DNA from 4 places in the Ruegeria sp. N11 genome. Region 3 is predicted to be linked to each of the others. Evidence: riboswitches for the same ligand, from Rfam matches in the RefSeq annotation. Region 3 holds a riboswitch; each other region holds the start of a gene.
The links. Region 3 has a riboswitch for cobalamin ahead of ACR0J8_RS11530 (DUF4198 domain-containing protein). Riboswitches for the same ligand answer to the same signal wherever they lie in the genome.

Region 1: another riboswitch for cobalamin. It lies ahead of ACR0J8_RS20915 (DUF1636 domain-containing protein); the one in region 3 lies ahead of ACR0J8_RS11530 (DUF4198 domain-containing protein).
Region 2: another riboswitch for cobalamin. It lies ahead of ACR0J8_RS05700 (DUF1636 family protein); the one in region 3 lies ahead of ACR0J8_RS11530 (DUF4198 domain-containing protein).
Region 4: another riboswitch for cobalamin. It lies ahead of ACR0J8_RS02650 (hypothetical protein); the one in region 3 lies ahead of ACR0J8_RS11530 (DUF4198 domain-containing protein).

The regions. Positions count from the first base shown of each region.
Region 1 is NZ_JBQFLX010000025.1:706-8,081, forward strand. Features, by position in the region: gene ACR0J8_RS20890 (HlyD family secretion protein) at 1-755, opposite strand, end outside; gene ACR0J8_RS20895 (hypothetical protein) at 748-1,086, opposite strand; gene ACR0J8_RS20900 (LysR substrate-binding domain-containing protein) at 1,250-2,125, opposite strand; gene ACR0J8_RS20905 (YybH family protein) at 2,393-2,899, shown strand; gene ACR0J8_RS20910 (hypothetical protein) at 3,071-3,406, opposite strand; cobalamin riboswitch at 3,894-4,101, shown strand; gene ACR0J8_RS20915 (DUF1636 domain-containing protein) at 4,196-4,576, shown strand; gene cobW (cobalamin biosynthesis protein CobW) at 4,573-5,628, shown strand; gene cobN (cobaltochelatase subunit CobN) at 5,632-7,376, shown strand, end outside.
Region 2 is NZ_JBQFLX010000004.1:133,306-140,681, reverse strand. Features, by position in the region: gene cphA (cyanophycin synthetase) at 1-2,406, shown strand, start outside; gene ACR0J8_RS05705 (Mur ligase family protein) at 2,422-4,158, shown strand; cobalamin riboswitch at 4,267-4,469, shown strand; gene ACR0J8_RS05700 (DUF1636 family protein) at 4,571-4,927, shown strand; gene ACR0J8_RS05695 (ABC transporter ATP-binding protein) at 4,924-5,709, shown strand; gene ACR0J8_RS05690 (ABC transporter substrate-binding protein) at 5,728-6,675, shown strand; gene ACR0J8_RS05685 (iron ABC transporter permease) at 6,677-7,376, shown strand, end outside.
Region 3 is NZ_JBQFLX010000009.1:124,172-131,547, reverse strand. Features, by position in the region: gene ACR0J8_RS11555 (AraC family transcriptional regulator) at 1-21, shown strand, start outside; gene ACR0J8_RS11550 (energy-coupling factor ABC transporter ATP-binding protein) at 67-723, opposite strand; gene cbiQ (cobalt ECF transporter T component CbiQ) at 720-1,502, opposite strand; gene ACR0J8_RS11540 (cobalt ABC transporter permease) at 1,502-2,083, opposite strand; gene cbiM (cobalt transporter CbiM) at 2,080-2,691, opposite strand; gene ACR0J8_RS11530 (DUF4198 domain-containing protein) at 2,698-3,483, opposite strand; cobalamin riboswitch at 3,613-3,812, opposite strand; gene ACR0J8_RS11525 (LacI family DNA-binding transcriptional regulator) at 4,171-5,196, shown strand; gene ACR0J8_RS11520 (winged helix-turn-helix domain-containing protein) at 5,201-6,415, shown strand; gene ACR0J8_RS11515 (fumarylacetoacetate hydrolase family protein) at 6,419-7,117, opposite strand; gene ACR0J8_RS11510 (pyridoxal phosphate-dependent decarboxylase family protein) at 7,329-7,376, shown strand, end outside.
Region 4 is NZ_JBQFLX010000002.1:141,636-149,011, forward strand. Features, by position in the region: gene nudC (NAD(+) diphosphatase) at 1-499, opposite strand, end outside; gene ACR0J8_RS02635 (bifunctional 2',3'-cyclic-nucleotide 2'-phosphodiesterase/3'-nucleotidase) at 677-2,557, shown strand; RNA gene ffs (signal recognition particle sRNA small type) at 2,597-2,695, shown strand; gene ACR0J8_RS02645 (alpha/beta hydrolase family protein) at 2,695-3,603, opposite strand; cobalamin riboswitch at 3,769-3,989, shown strand; gene ACR0J8_RS02650 (hypothetical protein) at 4,077-4,484, shown strand; gene ACR0J8_RS02655 (protein-tyrosine phosphatase family protein) at 4,486-4,989, opposite strand; gene ACR0J8_RS02660 (DNA polymerase III subunit gamma/tau) at 5,160-6,920, shown strand; gene ACR0J8_RS02665 (YbaB/EbfC family nucleoid-associated protein) at 7,016-7,360, shown strand.

The DNA of each region.
Region 1 (7,376 bases), on a different contig from region 3:
ATTGGGTTAACGATGTCGCCCGGCTTCAGGAGGAATTGCGTCACAACCCCGTCCACCTCGGCGAATACGGTTGATTTCGAGATCTCGTTTTCGGCCTCCCGAAGCACGGCGCGCGCGCTTTCAAGCTGCGCAGGAAGAAGTGAGGTTTGGCGAAGCTTGGCACCATCGAGTGCCGCGAGTGCGGCTGCGCGACGGCTCTCCGCCCCGGACACTGCCGTCTGCAACCGCTCCAGCTCCTGCTCGCTCACAACAGTATCGTTTCGCTCGGCAAGCTCTAGGCGTCGATCCAGATCGCTTGTGGCCTGCGCAAGATCTGATTCTGCCGCCTCAACACCAGCGGCGGCTGCCGCGATTTCTGTTGCGGTCAGACCCAAAGCGGCCTCGATCTCTTCTATACGGCGTTGAGCGGTATCTGCTGCTGCTTCCTGTCGGGTCGTGTCCAACCGGAAAATGGCGTCACCGGCATCAACCGCATCATTGTTGGCGACATACACCTCTGAGACGCGGCCACCGCGATCTGACAGTATGGTAACCGTGCGAAATGCGGCGGACACGTTCCGCGTTGAGGGGTGAAAATAGAAGATCACTGTGATCAGCGTAACGGCCAGTATTGCGCAGGCGGTCAAACCCCACCGCAATTCATACCAGACGTTGAACAGGGTTATTTCATGGCCCCATCTCTTGCCCTGCTTATAGCGACGGTACAGGTAATCCGGGACAATCGTGATCAATGCAGAGAATACCAACTCAAGCATCGTGGTTCTCCGAAAGGTCCACTTCGGTCCTGAGCGGGAATATCTCGTGCAGAGGCACAGCGGCAATCAGAATGGCGGCGATCCAGAAGGCATTGTTCAGTGTGAACAGCGAGATCAACCCAAGCACACCAACCAGTTGCATTTGAACCTTGTGCGCGCCTGCCGCCATGCGGTCGGGGATAGCCTGCACGGTAAAATACAATGCGCCGAAGCCCAGCAGGACAACGACAAGAAGAAACCCAACAACGATCAAAAAGCCGTCTGTTTCCCCCGGAGGTGTCACCCAAAACGGGAGCCGCGCCATCGCCTCATCAGAGATAGAGCTGTTCACGTGAACCTCCTGTTTCCAAATGATCCCCGGCAAGGATAAGCGATTGAAATCAAAAAAACCAATCCTGCACGAGGCAACTCTGATCAGCCCCCGGCCCGATAGCGTGAACATAATGACGGGCCAGTGCCCGATATGACGTTGGACGGAATCCAGTTCGAGGTTCTCAAGCCTCCTGAGAAAGTGGTGCGCACGTCACTTCAAGCCATTTCAAGAAAGCACCTACCTGATCGGAAATGCGCCCCTTTCGGTAGACCGCAAAGTAGCAGGCCACCCATTTCGGCGGCACGTCGATAGCTTCCAGTCTGCCTTTATCCAGGTACTTTTTGACGGTCACTAGAGGGCTTAGATGCAATCCGTAGCCTTGCAAGGCGGCGTCCAGCTCGAACTTCGATCCCCCCGGATCAACAAGCTGAACGTCGTCGACGCGCAGGCCGAAGTCCCGGACGACACCTTCAAAGACTTGGGAACCGATGCTCTTGTCCTGTATCCACGGCACATCGGTCAGGTTTTTCGCACCCAACCTGACAAGCTCTGGTGTGCCGCATAATACGAACGGCGACTTTAGAAGCAGTTTCTGGGCCGCGCCGCTCCAAACATGGTTTGGCGGGCCTCCGCGTATCGCAATGTCAAAGGCTTCGAGATCGACGTCCCACGAATTTCCTTCCGCAGCGAAGGACACCTGGATGCCGGGGTGTTCCGCCCAGAAGCCGCCAAGACGTGGCATGATGACCGCGTCGACAAATCGGACAGTCGTAGACACACTCACACCGCGAGCGGCCTCCTGAGCCGTCACATCATCAATGCCTTTTGCGATCTGCTCGAATGCGTCGTTGAGGGTGCTGGCCAGCGTCCGACCGGCCTCGGTCAAAGCAAGTCCACGTCCCTCTCGGCGCACAAGTGGAATCCCCAGATCAGCCTCAAGCTTTCGCACCTGTTGGGCAATTGCGGCAGTGGTTACGTTCAGTGAACGCGCCGCAGCAGAATAGCCGCCTAAACGGCCGGTCGCCTCAAACGCCCTGAGGGTCGAAAGCGGCGGCAACTTATGCCAGTCAATAAGGTCATTCAGTAGAAATACTTAATGATTGCTATTTTTTCCTGCCTCGCAAGGTACACCAAACGTAACTATTGTCGAGAAATACACCCGATACGAGTTGAACAATCAGTGGTGTAGCTATCTGAAATTGCGATTGCCCTAAAAGCCTGTCGAATTGCGTTGCAATACGATCGTCCTGCAATGCGTTTTGCGTTGATAGGCGGGTTTGAACAACCGGCAAGGTCCAATCGCCGCAAATGCTTGGAGGCCGATATGACTATCAGGATAACCATGCTTTTTACTGGAATAGGGTTGGCTATCGCGACACCGGCGCTGCCCGACACCAGAGCCGACACTCCGCAAGCCGCACACGTAGCGTATCTTGCAGCGATCAACTCGAACAAACTGGATCAATTCCTTGAGACGGTCACTGATGACGTGGTCTTCATCGCACCCGGTGCGCCTGTTATGGAAGGCAAAGCCAAGGTCGGGCCTTGGGTGCGCGGGTATTTCGACGCCGTTCACACCAGTTGGAAAAAGCAATCGCTGGAATTTGTTGTGGCGGCGGACTGGGCGTTTGAGCGTTATGAGTTTACCGCCACCGATGTTCCGCGTGACCCGGGCCCTGCCACTGTTTCCACGGGCCATGGCATCAATATCTACCATCTCGAAGATGACGGAACATGGCGCGTGGCGCGGGATATCTGGTCCAACGCGAATACCTTCAGCGCCGGCAGATCAATCGCGCCCGCGTGTTCGGGGCGTGCCGAACCTTGCTGATCAAAAGATTTGATTGGTTGGCACGCCGCCCAGATGGCTTGGACACATACTGGATCGGCCGCTTTTAACCGGGTTCCGTCCACGGCCAACTACATTGGCCTCAGGACGGAACCAGGCAAGTACTTTTCTCGGCAACCGAAAGGCCCAACCCGCAGACCGGGCATTAGCGAATTACTGGGCCACAACTTCCTTGCAGCTGCCTTTGCCCCATCCGGATTTGCTGCCCGAAGCCGAATAGTCAAACGTGCCAGTCTTGAGATTCACGTTGTAATTCAGGGTAAAGCCGTCACCGATATACAGGTAAGTCAGGGTGTCGAGGCCGGGATACACCTCAGCCTTATTGTCAATATCACCAATGGTAATATGCCCTTTGTTCTGGCCTTCGTATTTGACCAGCGTGGCCGCCATTTCCGGATATTTTGCATCCGGCGCTTCACACTCGAACACCCGGTCTTCCGCAACTGCAGCGACGGGTAAGAACACAAGAAAAGCTGCTAACTTTTTCATTTTTTTGTTTCCTGGCATATTCTGTTCGCCGACGCCCGCTAAGGACAGTTTGAGGCATAATTTTGCAAAAATTCTGGCTACTCTGTGCACGGCAAGACGGCCATCAGATTCGATCTCGAAGCGGTCGTTTTTGCCGGGTCTTGCGCGAATACTGAAATGGAGTACCCCGAGCCGGTCGGAACGGCGGCTACTTAATCAACGAAACCCCAATCCCTCGGTTTAGCGATGCTCGGAGATGACGGTCGATTGGTCGCCGCAACGTCCACACACGGCCTGCCCCAGTGGCTCTGAAGCCGAATCTGCCCCGCCTGGCCGGGTCCCGCCGACCCCTTCCAAAATCAGCGAACATCACACTGAACCCCTCAATCACGCAGGATTTCCGGCGCAGCAAGCGCCCGGCGATGCCGCTGAGTGACCACCTCAGGTCGCTTTTCCCTTCCGGCGGCAAAACCGCGCATCCTGAAGCTTGACAAGTCCCCCGCCTGTGCCGCATGTCCGACCCGTTGGTGTCCATCCCTGGATGGATGAAAAGGGAATGCGTCAGCGGTTTTTCCGTCAAACGCAGCCGCCCCCGCGACCGTGACCGGAGAGGGTGCCCATAGCCACTGGCCGAAAGGCCGGGAAGGCGGGACATCTGCCAGAGCAAGCCTCTGACATCCGCAAGCCGGGAGACCTGCCAGCACCCGAAGAAGAAACCGGGCGGGGTGTTCCGGTGTCGGGTCCATGTGCAGACGCGTGGCCCGCATGAAACCCCGTCCCCCGCGAAGAGGATTTGGGGGGATGAGAGACATGACCGAGACCGCACCAGTCGAGTTGCTGGTCTGTACCACGTGCCGCCGTGGACTGCCCGTCGAGGATGATGAAAAACGCCCCGGCACATTGCTGCACAAAGCGCTGCAACAGGCCGACCTGCCCGAAGGCATCACGCTGAAACCCGTCGAATGCCTGTCGAACTGCGATCAGGGCTGCTCGATCGTGCTGCGCGGTGGACCGGGTCGCTGGACCTTTGTCTATGAGAACCTGAACGAAGCCGAACACGTTGACGTCATTGTCGACGGTGCGACCAAATATCTGGCGACCGAGGACGGCTTGGTCAAATGGCGTGAGCGCCCCGAACATTTCCGCAAAAACTGCGCCTCCCGCATTCCCCCGATTGGAGCCCTGAAATGAGCACTCTTGAGAAACTTCCCGTCACTGTGATCACCGGCTTTCTGGGCTCAGGGAAGACAACGCTGGTCAAGCACCTGATGCAGAACCCGCAGGGCAAACGTCTGGCGGTCGTGGTCAATGAATTCGGCGACGTGGGCGTCGACGGCGATATTCTGAAATCCTGCGCCATTCCCGATTGTCCGGCAGAGAACATCATGGAACTGGCAAACGGCTGCATCTGCTGCACCGTGGCCGATGATTTCATTCCGACCATCGAAGCGCTGATGGCGCTGGACCCGCGCCCCGATCACATTCTGATCGAAACCTCCGGCCTCGCCCTGCCCAAGCCGCTGCTGAAAGCCTTTGACTGGCCCGATATCCGCTCGAAAATCACTGTGGACGGCGTGATCGCTCTGGCCGATGCCGAGGCGGTCGCGGCAGGTCGCTTCGCTCCGAACGTCGAGGCGGTGGATGCCCAGCGCCTGGCCGATGACTCGATCGACCACGAAACGCCTCTTTCCGAGGTGTTCGAGGATCAGATATCCTGCGCCGATATCATCCTGCTGACCAAGCCCGATCTGGCAGGGCCAGAGGGTGTTGCCAAAGCCAAAGAGGTCATCGCAGCCGAGGCCCCGCGCCCGCTGCCCGTCGTAGAGGTTGCCGAAGGCGTCGTAGACGTCCGCGTCGTGCTCGGTCTGGAAGCTGCAGCCGAGGATGACATGGACGCGCGTCCGTCGCATCACGACGGTCATCACGACCACGAACATGACGACTTCGAAAGCATCATCGTCGAACTGCCGGAGCAAAGCGATCCACTCGATCTGGTTGCCAAGATCGAACGTCTGGCCAGGGAATTGAACATCCTGCGCGTCAAGGGCTATGCGGCAGTTGCCGGCAAACCGATGCGTCTGCTGGTTCAGGCTGTCGGTGCCCGGGTGCGTCATCAGTACGACCGCCCCTGGGAACCCGGCGAGGAGCGCCGCTCGCGTCTTGTGGTCATTGCCGAGCACGACGACATCAAAGAGGCCGAAATCCGGGATATCCTCGTGGGTGTGACCGAGGCCGCCGAGTAAGCCATGCACGTCGTCTTCCGCGAAAGCCACGGGCTTGAAGAAACCGAGACCCCGACCGATCTGGGCCAGAGCCCGGCGGATCTGGTGATGTTGTCCTTTTCGGACAGTGATCTCGGTGCTTTCGCGGCAGGCTGGCATCGCGGCGGTGGGCCGGAAGGGCGAATGCCGACGATGCGTTTGGCCAATCTGACGGCGCTGAAACACCCTCTGTCCGTTGACACATATGTGGAACAGACGCTTGACGGCGCAAAAGGTATCCTGATCCGCCTGATTGGTGGGGTGCCTTACTGGTCATACGGGCTGCAGCAGGTTCTTGCGCTGGCGCAGGCCAAAGGCATCGCGCTGGCGGTTCTGCCTGCCGACGGGCGTGAGGATACCCGGCTGGACGACTATTCCACCCTGCCCGTCTCGACCCTGCGGCGACTGGCGCATCTGTGCGACACCGGCGGCGAGGTCGCGGCGCAGGCCGCTTTGGCGCAGATGGCATTGGCGGCAGGTCTTTATGCCGGGCCGGTGATGGGGGCCAAAACCCTTCCGGAATGCGGTGTTTGGTGCCCTGACCGCGGCGTAACCCCGGTCGAAACCGCATTTACGAACGATGCGAAACGCATCATCGTCACTTTCTATCGCGCCTACCTGACCTCCGCCGACACCGCCCCGGTCGCCGCGCTGATCCACAGCCTGCGGGCGCGTGGGTTCGAGGCAATGGGCATGTTCGCCCCTTCCCTCAAGGCACCTGCCGCCGCCGATTGGTTGCGCCGAAACATCGTTGCACTGGAACCTTCTGCGATCATCAATGCCACCTCCTTCTCGGGCAAAGGTGCGTCGGGAACCTCTCCGCTTGACGCGGCGGGTGTGCCGGTTTTCCAGGTCGCTCTGGCAACTTCACGCCGCAAAGCGTGGGCCGAGGCCGAACGCGGTCTTTCCCCCGCCGACCTTGCCATGCACGTCGTGCTGCCCGAAGTGGATGGGCGGATCTCGGCAGGCATCGCCTCATTCAAGGAACCGGGCAAACGCGATCCGCACCTGGAATATTCCCGCTTTGCCCACCGCGCTGAACCTGAACGGATCGAAGCGATCATTGATCGTGTAACCGGCTGGCTGAATCTGAACGACCGACCCAAAGCGGAACAGGTGCCGGTTCTGGTTCTGTCCACCTACCCCGGCAAGGACTGGCAGATGGCCCATGCCGTGGGCCTTGACGCGCTGGCATCAGCCGAAGCGATGCTGTCAGATTTGCAATGCGCCGGGTATGATACAGCCCCAGCCGAACCGATCGCCGACACATTGCTGGGCGCCCGGATTTCCTGGTCGCTCGAAGATTACCAGGCCGCGCTTGCACACTTGCCGGATCAACTGAATACGGACCTGCAAACAGTCTGGGGCAAGCCCGAGGATGATCCGACCTTTGTTGATGGCGCGTTCCATTTCACCGCGCTGCACCGGGGCAAGGCGCTGGTCGCGCTGCAACCCGAACGTGGCACGCCTGAACTGCGCGATGACGACTATCACGACCTTTCGCGCACACCGCGTCACAGCTATGTCGCGTTTTACCTTTGGCTGCGCAAAAGCCTGCACGCCGACGCACTGATCCATATTGGCGCCCATGGCACTCTGGAATGGCTGCCGGGAAAATCCGTTGCCCTGTCCGCCAAGTGCTGGCCCGAAGCGCTGATCCGTGATTTGCCGGTGATCTACCCCTTCATTGTCAACGACCCAGGCGAAGCCGCACAGGCCAAGCGTCGCAT
Region 2 (7,376 bases), on a different contig from region 3:
CTGCTGATGCACCTGCTGCCGCAAAACCTCAAGGAAGCCCTGGACTATGATTTCGATCCCGATTTCGATTGGGACGACGAGTTGCGCAGCTTTGTTCTGCGTGCCCAGCGCAAGGAATTCGGTCCCTCGACCGGGTCGTTGGTCAAGGCCGCCGAAGAACGTGACATTCCATGGATCCGCCTGAACGAAGGATCGCTGGTTCAGTTCGGGCATGGCAAGTATCAGCGCCGTATTCAGGCGACCATCACGTCCGAGACCAAACATATCTCGGTCGAGATTTCCTGCGACAAGGAAGATACCCACAATCTGCTGAACGATCTGGGCCTGCCGGTGCCGCAACAGCGCATGGTCTATTCGGCCCGCGAAGCCGCGAAAGCAGCTGGCCGGATCGGATTTCCGGTGGTGGTCAAACCGCTGAATGCCAATCACGGCCGCGGAGTATCGATCAATCTGAACTCGGAATCCGAGGTCGAGGCCGGTTTTGCTGAGGCCAAGGAACACTCGCGAAGCCGCGCCATTCTGGTTGAAAGCTTCATTACAGGATTTGATCACCGGATGCTGGTGGTGAACAACAAGCTGGTCGCCGTCGCCAAACGGGTTCCGGGTCATGTGATGGGGGATGGCAAGCATACGATTGCGGAACTGGTCGCTATCGTTAACCAGGATCCGCGCCGGGGCATCGGGCACGAAAAAGTGCTGACCATGCTGGAAATCGACAATCAGGCCAAACGCCTGATGGAAAACGCCGGTGTGACCGAAGAAACCGTTTTGCCGGAAGGAGAGGTTTTCTATTTGCGCTCTACCGCGAACCTGTCCACAGGCGGCACGGCCATCGACCTGACCGATGTGGTTCATCCCGACAACCGCGACATGGCTGAACGCGCCATCATGGCGGTTGGGCTGGATGTAGGCGGCGTCGATTTTCTGATCGACGACATCACCAAGTCCTACAAGGATATCGGCGGCGCGATTGTCGAGGTGAACGCAGCCCCCGGATTCCGGATGCACGTAGCTCCGTCCGAAGGCCAACCGCGCGATGTTGCCGGTCGGGTGATCGACATGCTGTTCCCGGTCGGGGACAAGACACGCATCCCCATTGCGGCAATCACGGGAACCAACGGGAAAACCACAACATCGCGGATGTTGAACCATATCATGAAAACCAGCGGCAAGACCGTTGGCATGACCTCGACTGACGGGGTCTATGTGGATGGCAAGCTGAGCGTCAAGGGCGACATGACCGGGCCCAAGTCGGCCCAGATCGTGCTGCGCGATCCGATGGTCGATTTCGCCGTGATGGAGACCGCGCGTGGCGGGCTGGTGCGTTCGGGCCTGGGCTATCAAAGCTCGAACGTTGCCGCCTGTCTGAACGTATCGGCCGACCATCTGGGGCTGGGTGGCATCAACACGGTCGAAGAGCTTGCCGTGGTCAAACGCGTCGTGGTGGAAAGCGCCACGGATACGGCCGTTCTGAATGCCGACGACATCAACTGCCTGAAGATGGCGGATTATGCCGGGGCAAGTCAGATCTTCTATGTCACGACCAATCCCGGCCACAGTCTTGTGAAAGAACATATCAAGGAAGGCGGCAAGGCCATCGTGCTGGAAAAAGGCATGAACGGCGACATGCTGACCATCTACGACAATGGCCTGCATATCCCCGTGCTCTGGTCGCACCTGATCCCGGCGACACTGGAAGGCAAGGCGATCTTCAACGTGCAGAACGCCATGTTTGCTGCAGCCATGGCCTATAGTTTTGGCGTTGATCTGGACAATATCCGCCACGGGCTGCGGACCTTTGACACCAGCTATTTCCAGGCACCGGGGCGGATGAACGTTTATGACGAACATCCGTTCAAGGTAATCCTGGATTATGGCCACAACCCCGCCGCCCTGAAGGCAATGGCGGCGCTGGCCGACCAGCTAGAGATCAAGGGCCGCAGGCTGTGCGTCGTATCGATGCCCGGTGACCGTCGTGACGAGGACGTCGAGGATGCGGGCGCGGCGCTGGCCGGTCATTTTGACCACTTCATCTGCAAGGCTGACGACCGCCGTCGCGGACGCGGGCATGACGAAATTCCTCAGATGCTGCGGCAGGCGTTGATTGCAGGCGGCACGCCGGATGAGGCGATCACAATCATCCCTGATGAGGTCGAAGCGGTGACGGCGGGTCTTGAAATGGCAGCTCCCGGCGATCTGCTGGTGATATTCGGCGACGACACCACCCGCTGCTGGAAACAGATCATCTACTTCAATTCGGATGGCGACGCGCCCGAAGCTGAAGCGATCGCCAAGCCTGCCCCTGTTGAGACCTCTTTCGAGGACATGTTCGATAGCGATCAGGCCCTGATCCGGGACGAGCGCGGCGTGCGTCTGGCCCGCGAAATCAGCGAAGACGCGGATTGAGCCGAGGGCACCGGAATGGACAGAATTGAAGAGCTTGAGACCGCGCTGACCATCCCCAGCGCGACCAGTGGCGCGTTTCGGGTAGACGATGCGCGCCGGCTGACCGGGCCCGGGTTGCTCTGGGATCACCCGGGCGCAATCATGGACGTCTTTTTTGACCAAGAGCAGTCTTCGCGTGTCATTGAGCTGTGGCAGCATCATGCACGTCGTGTGCTGGATGCGCTCGGCTGGCACCAAGAAAAGCTGACATATCGGGTATTCACCGGCGGCGTGAACCTTGCGATTTCAGCGCCGATGGATCAGCTATATTCAGCGATCTTTGCGGTCCAGACCGCATGGCATTTCTGTGCCGCGGCGCTGGTCGGGGAAACACCCGGCGATTTCGACAAGATGATCGCCAACGTCCGCGACGTCATGGCCAAAGAGGCAAATCCGGCCCTGATCGCCCTGATCCAGGCGGCGTCGGCGCGGGGCGTCGATATCCTGTGTGACGACGACGAGATTTCGATCGGCCACGGGGTCGGAAGCCGGACCTGGGCCTGGAACGCTCTGCCTGCGCCTGATGAAGTCGAGTGGGACGCCTTGCACAACATCCCCGTCGCCTTCATCACCGGAACCAATGGCAAGACCACAACGACCCGGCTGCTTGAGGCGATCGCCCGGGCGGCGGGCAAGGTTGCCGGGCTGACCTCGACCGAGTTTGTCCGCGTCGGCGACGACATCCTCGACCGTGGTGATTATTCCGGCCCCGGCGGAGCGCGCATGCTGCTGCGCGACCGGCGGCTTGAAGTCGCCTGTCTGGAGGTTGCCCGTGGCGGAATCCTGCGCCGGGGTCTTCCAACCCATGCCGCCTCGGCTGCGGCTGTCACAAATGTCGCCAATGATCATCTGGGTCAGTACGGCGTCAACACGGTTCCGGAGTTGGCGCAGGCCAAGTTCGCCGTGCATCGCACCCTTAAGAAAGATGGCGTTCTGGCCCTGAACGCGGATGACCCCTTTGTCCGGGATGAGGCGCTGAACACGTCCTGCAGGATCTGGTGGTTCTCGCTGGACCAGAAAAACGCACTGATCCAACAATCCCGCGAGCAAGGACATTGTTGTGCCTTCCTGCGGGACGAGATGATCGTGTTCTTCGATGGCTCCACGGAACAACCGGTGATTTCGGTTCACGATGTACCGCTCGCTATGGGTGGGGCTGCCAGGTACAATATCCTCAACGCAATGACTGCGCTGTGTCTGGCCTGCGCACTGGATATCCCGATGCAGGCCATTCGCACGGGATTGTCCGGTTTCAAGCCAGACGCCAAAGATAATCCGGGCCGGTGCAACGAGTTTTCCCATAGCGGCGCCCGCGTCTTTGTCGATTTTGCGCATAACCCACATTCGGTCGAAGCGGTGTGCGAGGCTTTGTCCGGACTTCCGGCAAAGCGCCGCTTCATACTGCTAAGCCATGCCGGGGACCGGTCCGATCAGGACATCATCGATGTCACGCAAACGGCATTGCGGTTCCAGCCGGATGTGATCGTCGCTGCCGAGCTTGAGGGTTATCTGCGGGGACGCAACCTTGGTGAGATTCCAAAGCTGATTAAGCAGGCGGCAATGAACAACGGTCTTCGGGATGAGCAGATCCTGAGCGCGCCTTCCCCGGTCGAGGCGAGCAGGACAATACTGGATCAGATCGAACCGGGCGATCTTGCCCTGTTGCTGGTCTTGTCCGAGCGCGAACAGGTTCTGAAACTGCTGGAGAATTGAACCGGCACGCTGAACGCGAGGCACCCGGGCAGTTACCGATGGATGCCGCTCCGCCGCCGAACAGAGTGTCCTGGCAACAATTCTGTATTGACGCATGCCCGGGTCTGAGGCACTTAGCTAGAAGATGGTTCCCGAAGGAAGACCCGAGGGATGAAAAGGGAATACGGTGCGGCCCAGTGGGCCAAGTCCGTAACTGCCCCCGCAACTGTAAGCGGTGAGCGACGCCAAACACCCACTGGCCGAATGGGCCGGGAAGGAAGGCCAAGCAAGGACCCGCGAGTCAGGAGACCTGCCATCAATGTTCAACCAACCCGGGGCGGGGCGCCCTGGAAGGAGGCTTAGATGGCACGTCAGTCACGTGTTTACATGATCAGCACCTTCTGTCCGCGCTTGGCAACAAGTGGAGCGGACCATGTCAGACGCCACTGATCATGTTCTTCTGATCTGTTCGACATGCAACGGTGATTTGTCTGCGGACAAAATACGCTCTTCTTTGTCAGATGCGCTGCCGTCCGCGTTTGCCATTCGCACGGTCGATTGCATGGCCGGGTGTGCGCAGCCGACAACTGTTGGGTTTCAGGCCGCCGGCAAAGCCCAATACCTGTTCGGCGACATCCGGACCCCGCATGACATCGCGGCCTTGGCCGAATTCGCGTTGCAATATCAGAACAGTGCCGATGGATGGACCTGCGCGTCCGACAGGCCGAGCGCGCTTTTTGACAAAACCCTTTCCCGTTTGCCCCGAATGACTTTGGAGGAGCATTCATGACGACCTCTGCATTTCTTGCCGTGCGTGACGTCGAGTACTATGCGCTGAATGGTGATGTACTGCTGCAAGCGGCGTCTTTCGAACTGGAAGAAGGTGCCATCCTTGCAATTGCCGGGCCGAACGGGGCCGGGAAGACGACGCTTCTGAACCTGTTGTGCGGCACAGCCGAACTGGCGCTGGGCGACGTTTTGATCAATGGGCGCAGCCTGAAACACATGCCCGCCAACCAGCGCGCCCGAATGATCGCTGTTGTCAGCCAGCACGAGCTGCCGGATAGCAGATTGTCTTTGCGGGAATATGTGGCCTTGGGGCGAATCCCGATCCGGGCTGACCGGTCGAAAGAGGGCCACGCCGCCGAACTGGACAGGGTTTTGAACCTGACAGGTCTGAGTGATCTGGCGGAAAAACGAATGGGCGTACTTTCCGGGGGCGAACGTCAACGCGCGCATATCGCGCGTGCTCTGGCACAGAACCCTTCACTATTGTTTTTGGACGAACCGACAAACCATCTGGACCCCGACGCCAAGGGGCGGATGCTGTCGCTCGTTGCCGAGTTGGGCATAACGGTGGTCATGATCGTCCACGACCTCGTCATGATCCCCGAATTCGCCACTCACGTGGCCATGATGAAATCCGCGCGGCTCACGGGCTTTGGTCCCGTGGCCGATGTGCTGACCTCGGACCGGGTCCGGGAAACCTTTGGCGTCGACTACCTGTGCTTTCACCATGAGGGCCGCGTGATTCCGGCGCTGGATATCCGAAAAACCTCGGTCTCAAACTAACCCTAGGAGCATCTTTGAATGAAACAGATCTGGTCGGTGGTCCTGACCACAGCCCTGGCAGGCGGTGCGTCGGCACAAGAAATTGCCGTCGACAATTGCGGCAAGTCGCTAGTTTTTGAAACTGCACCCGAGCGGATTGTCGTGCACGATATGAACATGACCGACATGGCCTTTGCGCTGGGTCTGCAAGACAAGATCGTCGGGCTGACCGGCATCACCGGATGGTACAAAACCAGCCCGGAATTCGATACGCTGCGCGGCGATATTCCCGAGCTTGCGCCCAAATACCCAACGGTCGAGAACCTTGTGGCCGTCGAACCCGACATGTTCTTCGCGGGCTGGTATTACGGGATGAAGCCGGGCGGAGACGTGACACCTGACACGCTGGAACCCTTTGGCATCAAAACCTTGATCCTGTCCGAAAGCTGCGTGCATCTGGACAAGGACCGCCCCGAAGCCAGCATGAACCTGCTGTTTGATGACGTTCTGCGACTGGGCGAGGTCATGCAGGTCGAAGACAAGGCGAAGGAACTGGTTGATGGTTGGAAAGAAGAACTGACCGAGATCGAAACCCGGACCGCCGATCTGCCCAAACCGCGCGTTTTCCTGTTGGATGGTCCGGCTGATGCGCCCTTCACCGCGGGCAAGTTTGCCATTCCCGATGCGATAATTTCCGCAGCGGGCGGTGAAAACGTGACCCATGACATGGATACAAGCTGGGGCCGCACCTCGTGGGAAACGGTAGCGGCCGCCAACCCCGAATTTCTGGTGCTGCTGGATTACCAAACCGGCAACGGCGCCGAGGATACCTTCAAATTTCTGCAGGAGCATCCGGTTATGTCCCAGACAGATGCTGTCAAGAATGAAGCCTGGATTGGCCTGCGGTACGAGGAACTGACCCCGGGACCGGCAAATATCGAGGCGATCCTGAAAATGGCGCAGGCCATGCATCCGGATCTCAACTGATATGGGCCGACTCGGCCTGACACTTCTGCTGGGGGCGGTCGTTCTGGCCGCCCTTTTGCTGATCTCAACCATCTACGGCACCACATCCATTCCGGTTTCCGACACGTTCACCGCTGTCTTGCTGGGAACCGGTCTGAGTGACGGGGACATGTCGCCTTTGCACCGGATCGTGTTTGATTTGCGCCTGCCGCGCGCCCTGTTCGCGGCCGTAATCGGCGCCGGGTTGGGCATCGTCGGCGTGGTCCTGCAAACCACAACGCGCAACGATCTTGCTGATCCGTTCCTGTTCGGCCTGTCCTCGGGTGCGGCGGCCGGCGCCGTGTTTGTGATCACCGTGACCGGCGACGTGCTGGGCTTTTGGACCCTGCCGTTGGCCGCGTTCTGCGGCGGGCTTGTGGCGTCGGGCATCGTGCTGGCGCTGGTTCACGGTTTACGCACAAGCGCGCCCGAAAAACTGATCCTGGCCGGGCTTGCGGTTTCGTTCCTGTTCTCGGCCATCACCAACTACCTGATTTTTGCAGGCGACAGCCGCGCCGCGCATTCCGTGATTTTCTGGATGCTGGGCGGTCTGGGCCTGGCCCGCTGGGAGACGTTTCCGCTGGTCTGCGCAGGCCTGCTTCTGATCCTGAGCTTTTCTCTCTACCGCAGCCGCTGGCTCGACGCGCTGCTGACCGGCGATCTTACTGCCTCCACCCTCGGCG
Region 3 (7,376 bases):
GTGCACGCGCAGGCTTCCTGACGACGGCACTCCGTCGCGGACATTCGCATAGCTCGTGCGAACAGGTCATTCACTTGGGCTGACAATCCGCCCGTTTCGCAGTTCCAGCGTGTCTGGTGCCAATGCCGCGCGAAACGATGGTGCGTGGCTTACCAGCAGTATAGCCTGCGGCAGGCTTCGCAGAATTTCCAGAAGTCGCGCTTCATTTTTGGCGTCCAGCGCATTGGTGGGCTCATCCAAAAGCAGCGCCTCCGGCTCCATCGCCAAAACGGTTGCAAGGGTCACAAGCCGCTTCTCTCCACCAGAGAGCTTGTGCGTAATGCGATCACGCAGGTTTAACAGATCCAGATCGGAAAGCACCTTGTCGACGATGGCAAGCGCCTCGGACTTGCTGCGCCCGAGGTTGAGAGGACCAAATGCGATGTCTTCCGCCACCGTCGGGCAAAACAACTGATCATCGGGATCCTGAAAAACCAGCCCGACCTGACGGCGGACTTCGTGAAAATCCGCCTCGACGCGCCTTTCCTTTCCCAGGACGGTCACGCGCCCGGCGCTTGGCGTTTGCAGGCCAAGGGCAATACGAAACAGGGTAGACTTTCCCGCGCCATTCGGGCCCGCAATCGAGAGGCGCTGCCCCGGTTCAAGCTGCAGCGAAGCGCCGTCCAGCACTGGTGGCTGGCCAGGGTACGCAAAACAAATGTCTTCAAGCTTGAGGATCGTCATAGATAATCCAGGAACAGCAGGCCAAGGCAAACGGTGCACAGCATCGCGGCGAACATGTGATCGCGTCGTGTCATGTTAAAGTCCTGCAGCAACAAAAGACGCCCGGAAAACCCCCGGCATTTCATCGCCGCCAGAATCCGCTCTGACCGTTCAATCGCGCGCACCAGCATCATGCCGACCAGATACCCGAAGCTTCGGTAGGTGTGCCAGTTTGTGCCGGGGCGAAATCCGCGAATCTTCATCGCGCCGCGCAGGCGCAGGTATTCTTCCCGCAACACCTCGATGTAGCGGATGGTGAACATCAAAAGGTGCACAAGCGCCTCGGGGCAGCGCAGCTTGTGCAAAGCGTGTCCAAGCGTCACAGGTTCCATCGTTCCGACCAGAACCATCAGCGCAAGGATGACCGCGTTGGCCGTCAGTGCAATCTCGAAAGCTTTCCAAAGGCCCTGCCAACTGGCCGGAAAGCCAAAAACCGTGAACATCGCGTCACCGGGCATTGAGAATGGCAGCAACACCAGCATGAAGATGATGAAGCTGTCCATCATGGCCATACGCTTGAGGGTCCGGCCGACTGGCAAGCGTGACATCACCAGTAACCCAAGCGAGACGGACAAAGCGCCGATCAGCGCCGGAATGCTGTTGAGGGCAACCGTGACGATGGCAAAGATGCAGGCCAGCACGATGCGCATACGGGGATCGTAGTCTCCGATCATCCCGAAATGGGCGGCTTTGCCTGCCTCGGCCAGTGTTTTGGCCTGTGGTTCCAGCGCATGTGCCATCAGGTGGCCATCTTTTTACGCGCGGCCAGGTAAAAGCCGATGCCGAACAGACCAATGATATAGCCAATACCACCCAAGATGTTCTGCAGATCATTGTGCTCGCGATAGGCGGCGATCTCGCGCCGCAGTGGGCGGGTTTCGTCGCGCACCGCTTTGGCGATGGCCGCTCGTTCCTCATCCGAGAGCGAGGCCACTGTCACCGCTGCCGCGCCATCCGCAGATGCAACCGGCGTGGCTGTTTCAGAAAGCTCGGCTTCGACCCCCATGATTTCGGCCACTTCGTCGGCCGGCATGGCAACTTCGGCGACGTGCCCTGCACCCAGATCTGCCTTGAATGTATGAGTCACAGCTTTGGTCGGGCTGTAGAGAAAGAAACCGTCCGTATCGGTTACTGTGCGTCCCAGTTCAGAGCCATCGGGGCCATAGACGATGACTTCCTGGTCTGCGGCCATATCGCCATTGGAAAACCCCAGCTCGCCTTCGATTGCGTCGCCTGCCGGAAAAACGCCTGCAATAACCTTATGCGCAAGAGCCGGGAGCGGGGCGAGAGCAAGCGTACAAACAAGGATCAACTGTTTCATGTGGACGCAACCTTTACAAAAAGTTCCGGTTTGACCTTGCGGGCCAGAAGAACGGCAAAACCTGTCAGCACGGCCTCGATAGCCATGACGGGAATGTGGGCGAAAAAGACAAGCTTGGCAGCGGGCAGGAACTCATCGCCGGACAGCGCCAGCGAAACCGCGACGAAAGCCGTTGTGGCCGCGATCGAAAACGCGCCGCCAATTCCGCCCCAGATCGCCCCCTGAACAGGTGAGCCACGTGCGATCAGGCGACCAAAGATCATCCAGGTCAGCACCGCCGGAAGGGCGATATTCACCGTGTTGATCCCCAGCACGGTCAATCCGCCAAAACCAAAGAACACGGCCTGCAGCAGCAAGCCGACAAAAAGGGCCGGAAAGGCGGCCCAGCCGAGCAGAAGCCCGGCCAGACCGTTCAGAATCAAATGCACAGACGACGGGCCAATCGGCACATGGATCAGCGAGGCGACAAAAAAGCTGGCCGACAACACGCCCGCCGTGGGAATGCGATCCAGATCCAGCGATTTCAGGCCCAATGCGATCCCGCCAGCCGCGGCGACCGCACCGCCGATCACGACAGGGTTGGAAAGGGCTCCGTCGACGATGTGCATTCAGGCTTACTCCAGATCCCAGGCGCGGATCCAGATGACCGCATCCTGGCTCAGCTCTTTGCCTTCATGCTCGGTTTCCGGGCCCACGCCCAAAGCGGCGAAGCCCCAGTACCCGGCTTTTGGCACACCAAAAGTGAAATATCCGTTGTCATCCGAAATCGCGACCAACGCGCCGCCCGGCAATGGGGACACGGTGGCGTCCTTCGCGCCGGTGCCGGTCATGTCCGGTGCTGCGGCGATGTACTCGATTTCGATTTTTGCGCCGGCGACGGGCTGTCCCTCGCTCAACACGCGACCGGTAAAGGTTGACCCGGCGATGATGTTGTAAGGCTTGTTCAGCGGCAGAATCTCGGCGGCCAGCCCCTGCGGCTGATCCCAATCGGTCGGCAGTTCGTTTCGGTTGAGGTAAGCCTTGGTGATCTGCTGGATATAGATATCCTCGGATTCTTCGTAGTAAGGCGCAGGAACTGTAACCACCACATAGTCACCCGAGCGCTTCACCGGAATCGAGCCCAGGAACGCTTTGGCAATGTTGTCCGGTCCTTCAAAGGTGGTTTCTTGCAGCGTACCCATCAGATCGGTTTTTTCACCGTTGTGGATCACAAAGAATTCTTCCGGTTTTTCCAGGGTCATCACGTGACCAGCTTCAAACGGGTGCCAGAAAACCAGTTTGACCGGAACGTCACCGGGGCGTTCGATCATCGTGTCGTCGGTATATTCCAGCAGGAAATGGGCCTGCGCCAATGCAGGCATCGCCAAAGCAGCCGTTGCAGCCACCAGCAGTTTTTTCACAAATCGAGTCCTTCTCACGTCGCGCCTTCCCCGGAACAATTCTGCTTTGACGATGGGGAACGCGAAGCCATCTGCCTTGTCGGGCAAACAGATCCGGCGCACACCCCGTCGCCGATGATGAACGCCCCTTCCAAGGGCGCATGTTCGGCAGGTCTCCTGACTTGCGGGTCAAAGCGCTAAACTAACCTTCCCGGGATACCCCAGTGGCATTATCAGCCGCGCTCGCCGCCTACAGTTGCGGGGGCAGTTGCAGAGTTGGCAAAATGTGCCGCACTGCATTCCCTATTGCTTCCGAAGATGTCCCCGGAACCGAACATGGCGCGTTCATGCCAGAATATGTAAGACACGGTCAACAATTGATTGCGGCGTTGCATGGGCCATTTGCGAAATCAGAAATTGCATGTTCGCGCTTGCTACGCGGTTTGGTATGCGCCACCGCGAGTGTGTGTGTTTTCCTAGATCTCTTTATGTGTTCAATAGTCGTCGGTTCAGTTCGCGGACTTGAGATTTTTAGGCCTGAAACTGCGGGCGTTGACTCGCGTGTTTAATTGAACTCGTTACAAATATGTAGGGTCGCTCCGATGCACAAAAGGTCCGACCGGCCCAGCGCCCGATGCAGAAGCAGAGTTGTTGTACTTGTCGCCGTGTTCACGCTACCATCGGGCAAAACAACAGTGCAGGTGCCTCGTGACCACAGAAACAAAACGCCCGCTCACCCTTCGCGATGTCTCGGAAGCGTCGGGGGTATCCGAAATGACGGTCAGCAGGGTCCTGCGCAATCGGGGTGATGTATCGGATGCGACCCGAACACGGGTTCTGGCCGCCGCAAAAGAGCTGGGATACGTGCCCAACAAAATTGCGGGTGCGCTGGCATCCAGCCGGGTCAATCTGGTTGCGGTCATCATCCCCTCACTGTCCAACATGGTCTTCCCCGAGGTCCTGACCGGCATCAATCAGGTTCTGGAAGACACCGAATTGCAGCCAGTGGTCGGCGTGACCGATTATTTGCCGGAAAAAGAGGAAAAGGTCCTTTACGAGATGCTCTCGTGGCGGCCTTCGGGCGTGATCATCGCAGGCCTGGAACACACGGAAGCGGCCCGGGCGATGCTGGATTCCGCGGGCATTCCGGTGGTCGAAATCATGGATACCGACGGCAAACCCGTGGATGCGATGGTCGGCATTTCACACCGCCGTGCCGGCCGTGAAATGGCGCAGGCCATTCTGAAGGCCGGATACCAGCATATCGGTTTCATGGGGACCAAGATGCCTTTGGACCACCGCGCGCGCAAACGTTTCGAGGGCTTTACCGAGGTTCTGGGCAAACACGGGATCGAGATCGAGGACCGCGAGTTCTACTCGGGCGGGTCGGCACTGGCCAAGGGGCGCGAGATGACGCAGGCGATGCTGGAACGATCGCCGGAACTGGATTTTCTGTATTATTCCAATGATATGATCGGCGCTGGCGGGCTGTTGTACCTGCTGGATCAGGGGATCGACATCCCTGGTCAGATCGGGTTGGCGGGGTTCAACAATGTCGAACTGCTGCAAGGTCTGCCCCGCAAACTGGCAACCATGGATGCCTGCCGGCTGGAAATCGGCCGCCAGGCCGCAGGGATCATCGCGGCACAGCTGGCCGACCCGGAAGCCGAGATTGAAACCCGCGTAACCCTGACGCCAAAAATCAGCTACGGCGACACACTGAAGCGGCGTTAGAGTCTTGGCACTGCCGAAACTGGACAACCGGACAGCCCGTGCGGTGTTCATGGATCGTCACTTGCTGTCCGAAACCCCGTCGGGCAGCGCAAAGGGCGCGGATCTTCTGGACCTGATCCGACGGCTTGGTTTTGTTCAGCTGGACAGTATCAACACTGTGGCCCGCGCCCATGACATGATCCTGTTTTCGCGCAGGCCCACCTATCGCAGCACACATCTGAAGCGCCTGTATGAACGGGACAGGGCGCTGTTCGAGCATTGGACACATGACGCCGCCGTCATTCCGATGGAGTTCTACCGGCATTGGCACCTGCGCTTTCAGCGCGACGCCGATTTGTTGAAAGCCCGCTGGAAGAATTGGCGGCGGGATGGATTTGAACAACAGTTCGCCTCGGTTCTGCTGCACATCCGCGATCACGGTCCGGTATCCTCGTCCGATGTGGGAAAGGACGAAAAGAAAGGATCGGGCGGCTGGTGGGACTGGCACCCGTCCAAAACCGCGCTGGAGTTCTTGTGGCGCTCGGGCGCGCTGACCGTCATTGGCCGGGATGGCTTTCAGAAACGCTACGACCTGACCGAACGGGTGATAGAAACTCATCTGTGCCCCGGTTATGCACCATGCGATGCCGAAGGAACGGTGGACTGGCTGTGCAACGCCGCCCTGGACAGGTTGGGGTTTGCAACATCGGGCGAACTGGCTGCGTTCTGGGATACGGTCAGCGCGGCCGAGGCGAAAGACTGGTGCGCCGCAGCCCAGAAAAACGGCGCAATTGAGGAAGTCGAAATCAATTGCGCGAATGGGCGTACAAGGAAAGTGTTTTCCCGCCCGGGATTGGTTGAAGAGGCCCCTGAACTGCCCGCGCCACCGGGCAGAATTCGCGTGCTCAGCCCGTTTGACCCGATGCTGCGGGATCGAAACCGAGCCGAACGCCTGTTCGGGTTTCACTACAGGATCGAAGTGTTTGTGCCCGCGCCCAAAAGAACCTACGGCTATTATGTCTTCCCCCTGCTCGAAGGTGATCGGCTGATCGGCCGGATCGACATGAAGGCCCACAGGGATAGCGGCGAATTGCGGGTACAATCCGTCTGGCCCGAGCGAAAGTTGCGCTGGTCAGAGGCCCGCACCCGGCGTCTGGAGGCCGAGCTGGACCGGGTGCGCAGATTTGCCGGTCTTGATCGTGTTGAGCTTGCCAACGGCTGGCTGAAAGACCCTAAATAGGCTCTATTCAGCCTGTGACAGGGTTAGGTGGATCGATTCAAGACCGTCAATTCCGCCATCAATCACATCACCGGCCTGTACCGCACCGACACCGGCCGGGGTGCCTGTCATGATCAGATCGCCCGGACGAAGGTGATAGTAATTTGAAAGATGGCTGACGATCTCATCTATTTTCCAGATCAGTTCGTCCAGGGTCGCATCCTGCCGGACTTCACCGTTGACGCTCAGATGAATGCGCTTGTCTTTGTCCGGCGACCAGTTCTCTGACCGGGTCAGCGGCGCAAAAACGGCACCGTTTTCCAGATCCTTGCCCAGATCCCACGGGCGCTGTTTGTTCCGTTCACGGATTTGCAGGTCGCGGCGGGTCATGTCCAGCGCGCACCCATAGGCAAACACCGCGCCCAAAGCCTGCTCGCGACTGACGCGGAACACCGGCTGACCGATCGCAATCGCCAGCTCCATTTCGTGATGATAGTTTTCTGTACCCGGCGGATATGGCGCGGTCGCTCCGGTCAGGATGGCGTTTGGTGCGGACTTGGTGAAATAGAACGGCGCCTCGCGGTCCACAGTATTTCCCATTTCAGCCGCATGGGCCGCATAGTTCCGCCCGACGCAAAAAATTCGGCCCACCGGATATTCGGCCTGCTCGCCGACAACCGGTATCGCAACAGGGTCGGGAAGAGAAAACAGCTTGTCCTGCATGACAGCCCCCAGTTTGAAACATCGCCGGGCATCTTAGGTGTCTTCCCATCACTGGCAAGACGTTGGCGACCGAGATGCACACCCTTTTGACCTGACATTCAAGACTTCGGGTTTCTTAGACGCATTGACCTTTCGCTCCGGATAACTCTCACTGCCCCGGAAATTCAAACACCCGGGACATCCCGGATCAGGCGGAAACACGGGGAACAGCATGCAGTGGAACGAATTCGCGGAATGGGGCCGAAAAGTCGCTGACTGG
Region 4 (7,376 bases), on a different contig from region 3:
CAGCCCCGCAACGCGCACAGAACCGGTGCGTTTCATGCCAGCCGATCACGGCCTTGGCCGCTGCCGCAAGCTCGGCATCGCGGGCGCTCAGCCGCGTCATGATCCGGCGCAATTCGGCAAACACGTACCCGTCCGGCAGGTCCGGATGCTGCTGCTCGGACCGGTCTACAAAAGCACCGATATCCGACAAATCCTGCCCATCCGCCGACCAGTCCGATATATCCGCCGCAAAAATCGGTGCATCGTCTTCACGAAGGCCCAGAAATACCGGGGCTTCCACAACCCCTCCGGGACCTTCGCGCACCAGGCTATGTGCCATCGCGACCAATCCAAGCCGGTCCAGACCTTCGCCCTGCACCAATATCTTGCCACGCCAGACCAGCAGGCATTCGGCGCGTGGATCAGTTTTCATCTGTTCCAGCCTGTCCGAATCTCCCCGGAGATGCGCTGCGCGATCCAGGACCGAGCCGCCAAATGTCACTGTCTCCGCGTTTTTCATTTAATATCCTCAGTGTGTTGCGCACAGGGCTGCCACGACTGCCGAGTTGTTGCAATGCCAATTCATGAACACCTGGACGTGGCAATGCCGCTGAATGGTCCCACCGGCGCCAAGTTATTTGCACTTACTCATTCTTTTGGTGAACATGGCTTAGATTGAATTGCCCAAAGTAGAAAATTGCACCCGACCACTGTTTCGTCTCAGCGCCAACACACTTCAGCCGGTCGCATTCGGATTTTGGCCACGACCGATCTGCATATGAATCTGACAGGGTTCGACTATCACGCGGATGAACCGGATCCGGCGCGGGGCTTCACCCGAACGGCCAGCCTGATCCGCGCTGCCAGAGAAGAAGCGCAGAAAGACGGAGCACTGGTATTCCTGTTCGACAACGGAGATGCCCTTCAGGGAACGCCGTTTGGCGATTGGGCGGCAGAGCAGACTGATGACAACCACGTGTTGATTCAGGCCTTCCGGGAACTTGGCTATGACGCAATCGGACTGGGCAACCATGATTTCGACTTTGGCCTGCCGACGCTGAATCGTATTCTGGACGGCGCACCGTGCCCGGTGATTTGCAGCAATGCCCGGCAATTGACCACCGGGGCCAAATGGAATGACCGCGCAATACTAGAACGCTCTCTTCTGATCGACGGCGTCGAAACCCCGTTTCGTCTGGGTCTTTTGTCGATCCTGCCGCCGCAGACGGAGCAATGGAATGCCCACAGGGTTCAGGATGTGGTCGTGTTCGAAGATATTCTGGAGGCCGCGCAAAAGACGGTCGAGGCCCTGCGCACGGACGGCAGCGATGTGATTGTCGCGCTGGCGCATTCGGGCCTTGGACCTTCGGAACCCGCGCGCGGATTGGAGAACGCCGTCATACCGTTGGCCGCGATCGACGGGATCGACGCCATTGTTGCAGGCCATACGCATCTCACACTTCCCGGCAAGGATCACGAAGGGCTGGATCATACGGACGCAACCCGGGGGCATGTACATGGCAAACCGGTTGTCATGCCTAGCGTCGCCGGGACGCATCTTGGCATCATCGACCTGCATGTGCAGAAAACCTCTGCCGGGCCATGGAAGGTTGTCGGGCAGCAGGTTCAGCTGCCTCCTGTTCTTTCCCGGCACGGGAACGGAGCGGTATCCGAAGACCCCGGAATGCGGCATCTGTTCAGTTACGGCCACAAAGAAACCCGTGCACTGGCCTCAAGACCCGTGGGCCACAACAATCAAAGCCTGCAAAGCTATTTCAGCTTTTGCGCACCGGATCGGGGCCTCGCTTTGGTCGCCAGCGCCCAGGCAGCGGCATTGAACCTCCATCTGGACGAAGACCTACGGGGGCTTCCACTGTTGTCCGCTGTTTCGCCCTGCAAGTTCGGAGGCCGCGCGGGACCGCGCTCCTACACGGAAGTACCGCCCGGAAAGGTTCGTTTGCGCAATGTTTCGGATCTTCATTCTTTCCCGAATGAACTGCGCGCCGTGCTTGTCACCGGCGACATGGTCCGTGACTGGCTTGAAATGTCGGCGGGCATTTTCAATCAGGTTGATGCAGGAGCTGTCCGCACTCTGACCGATGAAACACGGGCCGGGCATAACTTCGATGTGCTGTTCGGCCTGACCTATCGGATCGATCTTTCTCAGCCGGCGCGTTTTGATTCTCACGGAATGCTGGTCGATCCCACCGCAAACCGTGTCTGCGAGATTTGCTGCGGTGGAATCCCTATTGAACCCACCCAGAAATTCGTTGTGGCCCTGAACAGTTACCGGGCCAGCGGCGGCGGACACTTCCCAGTTGCGCATCAGGCCCGGCAGATCGATCTGCCGACCTTACCCATCAGGGACGTCCTGCGCGACTATCTTTCGGGGGGATTACCGGGCGACCCGATGCAATCTGCGCCCTTCCCCTTCAGCCTTGTCCGGCTTCCCGGCCACGCTTCGATTCTGAAAACCGGGCCGGGAGCAAGGGCGCATCTCTCCGAACTGGACGCATACGATCCGCATGTGCTGGGGCATGACCCGGAAGGCTTTCTGCGGATCAGACTGTCACTCTGACGGGTTGTCTTCCTGGCGCAACTTCCCTATATCGACGATTGAGAGGTTGGCGCGGGCGAGCGCCTCGCCAACCTGGTCAGGTCCGGAAGGAAGCAGCCACAACGAGCCCCGCTTGGGTCGATGTCCAACCTCTCACTTCATCCCGCAATCGTCACATCTTTCCGGTCGGAACGGACTTGCTGCTCCGCAGACTCGATCAGCCTCGGCCAGACCGCTTTGTTTTTGCGCGCAAAAACACCAATGTGGCCAATGGATTTCAGCCCGAAATCCTTTGGTTCAAGCACATGACGGTTGGCGTCCGGGCCGTATAGCTCGGCCAGCCTCCGGACCGCATTTTCAGGCACCATCTGGTCGTCCGAAATCGCAAACAGGTCAACCGGACCACCGGCCCGCGACCAGGTCACTGCGGGCAGGCCTTGGCCAATTTCAGGCAGATAGCTGTTCGGCGAGGTGCACCATTTTCGCCATTGCCAGTAGACCTTTGACGGCAGGTCCGAACCAAACCCAATGGCCTTGCCGGGCAGATACCCCAGCATATGTACTGCAAAAGGCGCATGCCCGTACCAGAAGATTCCGGCCAGCCCCCGGTAGGGCCAGGGATGATCCGACAACGTAACCAGGCCGGAACACACACAAATCATCCGGTCGATCTGATCCACATCCGATTGCAATGGCCCAAGCATACCCCCCAGCGAATGACCAATGGTCCACTGCCGCGCACTTGGGAATCGCCGCCGCATCTCGGCCCGGGCCGCGGGAATATCGATCAGCGCCCAATCGAACATGGTGACACGCGAATCCTTCAAACGCCCCGATAGCGATTTTCCGAAATCGCGGTAATCATAGGTCAGACAGGCAATGCCCTGCTCTTCCGCCAGCCACCGGGCAAAATGCTGATAATAGTCCTGGGGAACGCCGGTCGCGCTGTTCAGAACAACTACGATATCAGGCGCTGCAACAGGCAGGTACAGACGACCCGACAGCATAGCCGTCCCGGCGGGAAATCGTATGTCTTCGGTCAAGACCTGTTCCTGTATGTCCAACATCTCATGCTCCGCTCTCAACTGAACAGTTCAGTTCACCTATCTGTCAGGCCAGTCGCCCGCTCAAGTCAACCCGGTGCAAACATGACCAAACGTCCGCTTTCCCGACCACGCATCGGACCAAATGCCTCGGCCCGCGCAATGCGCTTGACTCGGGGACCCCGCAACCGCTAGCGATGAGGCGATGGTTTCCGCGCCCTTTCCGGGGCCGGGATGAAAAGGGAACACGGTGCGGTTCTGTCTGGCATTGCCGGAAGGAACCAAGGCCGAGACTGCCCCCGCAACTGTAAGCGGTGAGCAATGCCGAAACACCACTGGCCGAAAGGCTGGGAAGGTCGGCAAAGCGATGACCCGCAAGTCAGGAGACCTGCCATCGATACTGAAACCGAAACTCGGGCGGGGTGTCCGGGCAGGTCCTGATGGCATAGCCCCGTCACACCTGATCCTTGCCCCGCGCCGCGCGCGGAGGGCGCATTATGATCTGGAAGACAAGGACACACGAATTTTCTGCCACTGTGTGCCAGCGCACCGGCAAACCCTGTCCGGCACTGGCGCAAATGGCGCGGGCTCTGACGCGCGCCGTGGCAAGCGCCGGCCCGGCCGCAACCCCGCAATTCGCCATTGAAGGCAGCAGCGAGCTTGCCCATTGCCCCGAAGGGTGCATGGCCCGGTTCCACGCGCGGCCAGACAAAATCCGGGTGTTTTGCGGAACGAATGAGGAAACTCCGGGCGACAGGTTGGAGGATTATGCAGACATGATGTTCTGCGCAGAGTTCCGTGCGCTGCCGTCCGCAATTCTGTCGGACCCGCCCTGCGCCATGCTTGAAGCTTCGGCCCTGGCAGGTCGCCAAGTAGCGGCCCAGGCCGGACATTTGTCGGCCTGACCTACGGGTCCGCGCTGGCCGGAATCAATTGCGTGGCCCATGCCAGTTGTGCATCTGTTTCAACCGCACAGGGCCGCACCGCCCTCAACCGTTTCAGGGCTGCACCCGGTTGCTCGCCACATTCGACCATCAGGCGCAACACCACCATTCCGGACCGGCCACAGCCGCCCCGGCAATGCACCAGAATGCGCCCGCCCCCTGACAGGGCATGGCGGACGGCCGCGCTTACATCGGGCCAGCGCGCGGTCACGGCGTCGGGGGGTGCACCGAAATCTTCGACCGGCAGATGGACCCAGCGGCAGGCGCGCGCCTGAATGTCGGTTCCGAAGTCACGCGCGCCGTCCTGCAGCATCTCGACTTCGGTCGTCATTGAAATGACAAGACCTGGCTTCCAGTCGGAAATCGCATTCAGGTCCTGGGCATATTTACCCCCGCGCCCCGGCATTGATGTCAGGGCCAGAGTACCTCCTCCGACCTGCAGCGCATGAATAATCATCTGAGACATGCAACGCGCCCTCCTTAATCGTTACGCACAAGAATCCGGTCAAAAATGCTTTCGCCTTCATTTTTACGCGCATCCCGAAGCATTCCCAAATGAATTTCGCGAACCGGCTGTGGACGCAGGCGGCGGCGCACTCTACGCTGCACTTCTGATACGAATCCGACAGAGCAGAAATGACCGACTCGCCACGCCCCGCTTATCAGGTTCTTGCCCGCAAATACCGCCCGGAAACCTTTGCCGACCTGGTTGGTCAGGATGCCATGGTGCGCACCCTGAAAAACGCGTTCGAGGCAGACCGGATCGCGCAGGCCTTCATCATGACCGGCATCCGCGGCACCGGCAAAACGACAACGGCGCGGATCATCGCCAAGGGCATGAACTGCATCGGCCCCGATGGCGACGGCAAACCGACGACCGAACCCTGCGGCCAATGCGAACATTGCGTGGCGATCATGGAAGGCCGCCATGTCGACGTGATGGAGATGGACGCGGCCAGCCGCACGGGCGTGAACGACATCCGCGAAATCATCGACAGCGTCCGCTATCGTGCAGCCAGCGCACGCTACAAGATCTATATCATCGACGAGGTTCACATGCTTTCGACCAGCGCGTTCAACGCGTTGCTCAAGACGCTTGAAGAACCGCCCGAGCATGTGAAATTCATCTTCGCCACGACGGAAATCCGCAAGGTTCCGGTGACGGTCCTGTCGCGCTGCCAACGCTTCGACCTGCGCCGGATCGAACCCGAGGACATGATCGGTCTTCTGAACAAGATCGCCGCCGCCGAGGGCGCCCAGATCGCAGAAGACGCACTGGCGCTGATCACCCGAGCGGCCGAAGGTTCGGCGCGTGATGCAACTTCGCTGCTGGATCAGGCGATCTCGCACGGGGCCGGGGAAACCAGTGCCGATCAGGTCCGGGCGATGTTGGGCCTGGCGGACCGGGGCCGCGTCCTGGACCTTATGGACATGATCCTGCGGGGCGACGCGGCGGGGGCTCTGACAGAGCTCAGCGCTCAGTACGCCGAGGGTGCCGATCCGCTTGCCGTGCTGCGCGATCTGGCCGAAATCACCCATTGGGTGTCCGTGGTCAAAATCACGCCGGACGCCGCCGAGGACCCGACCGTTTCGCCCGACGAACGCGCACGCGGTCAGCAAATGGCCGAAGCCCTGCCGATGCGCGTTCTGACCCGCATGTGGCAGATGTTGCTGAAAGCACTCGAAGAGGTCTCAGCCGCGCCAAACGCCATGATGGCAGCGGAAATGGCCGTCATTCGGCTGACCCATGTGGCCGACCTGCCAAGCCCGGAAGAACTGATCAAACGTTTGCAGGACGCACCTCCACCCACGCCGAACGGAGGCCCCGGTGGCGGCATGGCCGTACCCTCGCACGCCCCGGTACAACCTCAGGCATCGGCAAGGTCTTCCTACGTTTCCGCTCCGCATGGCCCTGCCGGCGCGCCGACTGCGGCCCTGGCACAGGACGTCCAAACCGCTCTGGCGCGCTATCCGACCTTCGAACATGTGGTCGAACTGATCCGGTCAAATCGGGACGTAAAGCTGCTGGTCGAGGTCGAAAACGGTGTGCGGCTGATGGCCTACTCACCGGGCCGGATCGAATTTACGCCGACCGATCATGCCCCGACAGACCTTGCCCAACGGCTGGGTACGGCGCTGCAGCGCTGGACAGGCAATCGGTGGGCCGTGTCCATCGTGGCAGATGGCGAAGCCGCCACGATTGCCGAGGTCCGCGACGCGGCCGACCTCGCGCTAAGGGCCCAGGCCGAGCAACACCCGCTGGTTCAGGCGGTACTCATGCAGTTTCCCAAGGCGCGCATCAAATGGATCGAAACCCCGGAACAGCGCGCCGCCAAGGTCGAAACCGAGGCTCTGCCCGAGGTCGAAGACGAATGGGACCCGTTCGAAGAGGACTGAACATCTGCCTGGAAGACAGGAGGATGCCCATGCCCCTTGTGTCACGCAGCCACCCTTCGTATTTAGGCGTCAAATCGATTTACAGGAGAAACCCGATGCTCAAAGGTTTAGGCGGTCTGGGCGATATGGCCAAGATGATGAAATCCGCGCAGGACCTGCAGACCAAAATGACCGAAATGCAGGAAGAACTGAACAACCTCATGGTTGTCGGCGAATCCGGCGCCGGTCTGGTCAAGGCCACCGCCACCGCCAAGGGCGAACTCAAAGGTCTGGACATCGACCCGTCGATCTTCAACGGCGACGACAAGGAAGTGGTCGAGGATCTGATCCTGGCCGCCATCAAGGACGCGCAGACCAAGGCCGCCGAGCGCTCTCAGGCGGAAATGGCCAAGCTGACCGAAAGCATGGGGCTGCCGGCAGACATCAAGCTGCCGTTCTGATCTTCATCTTTTCCAA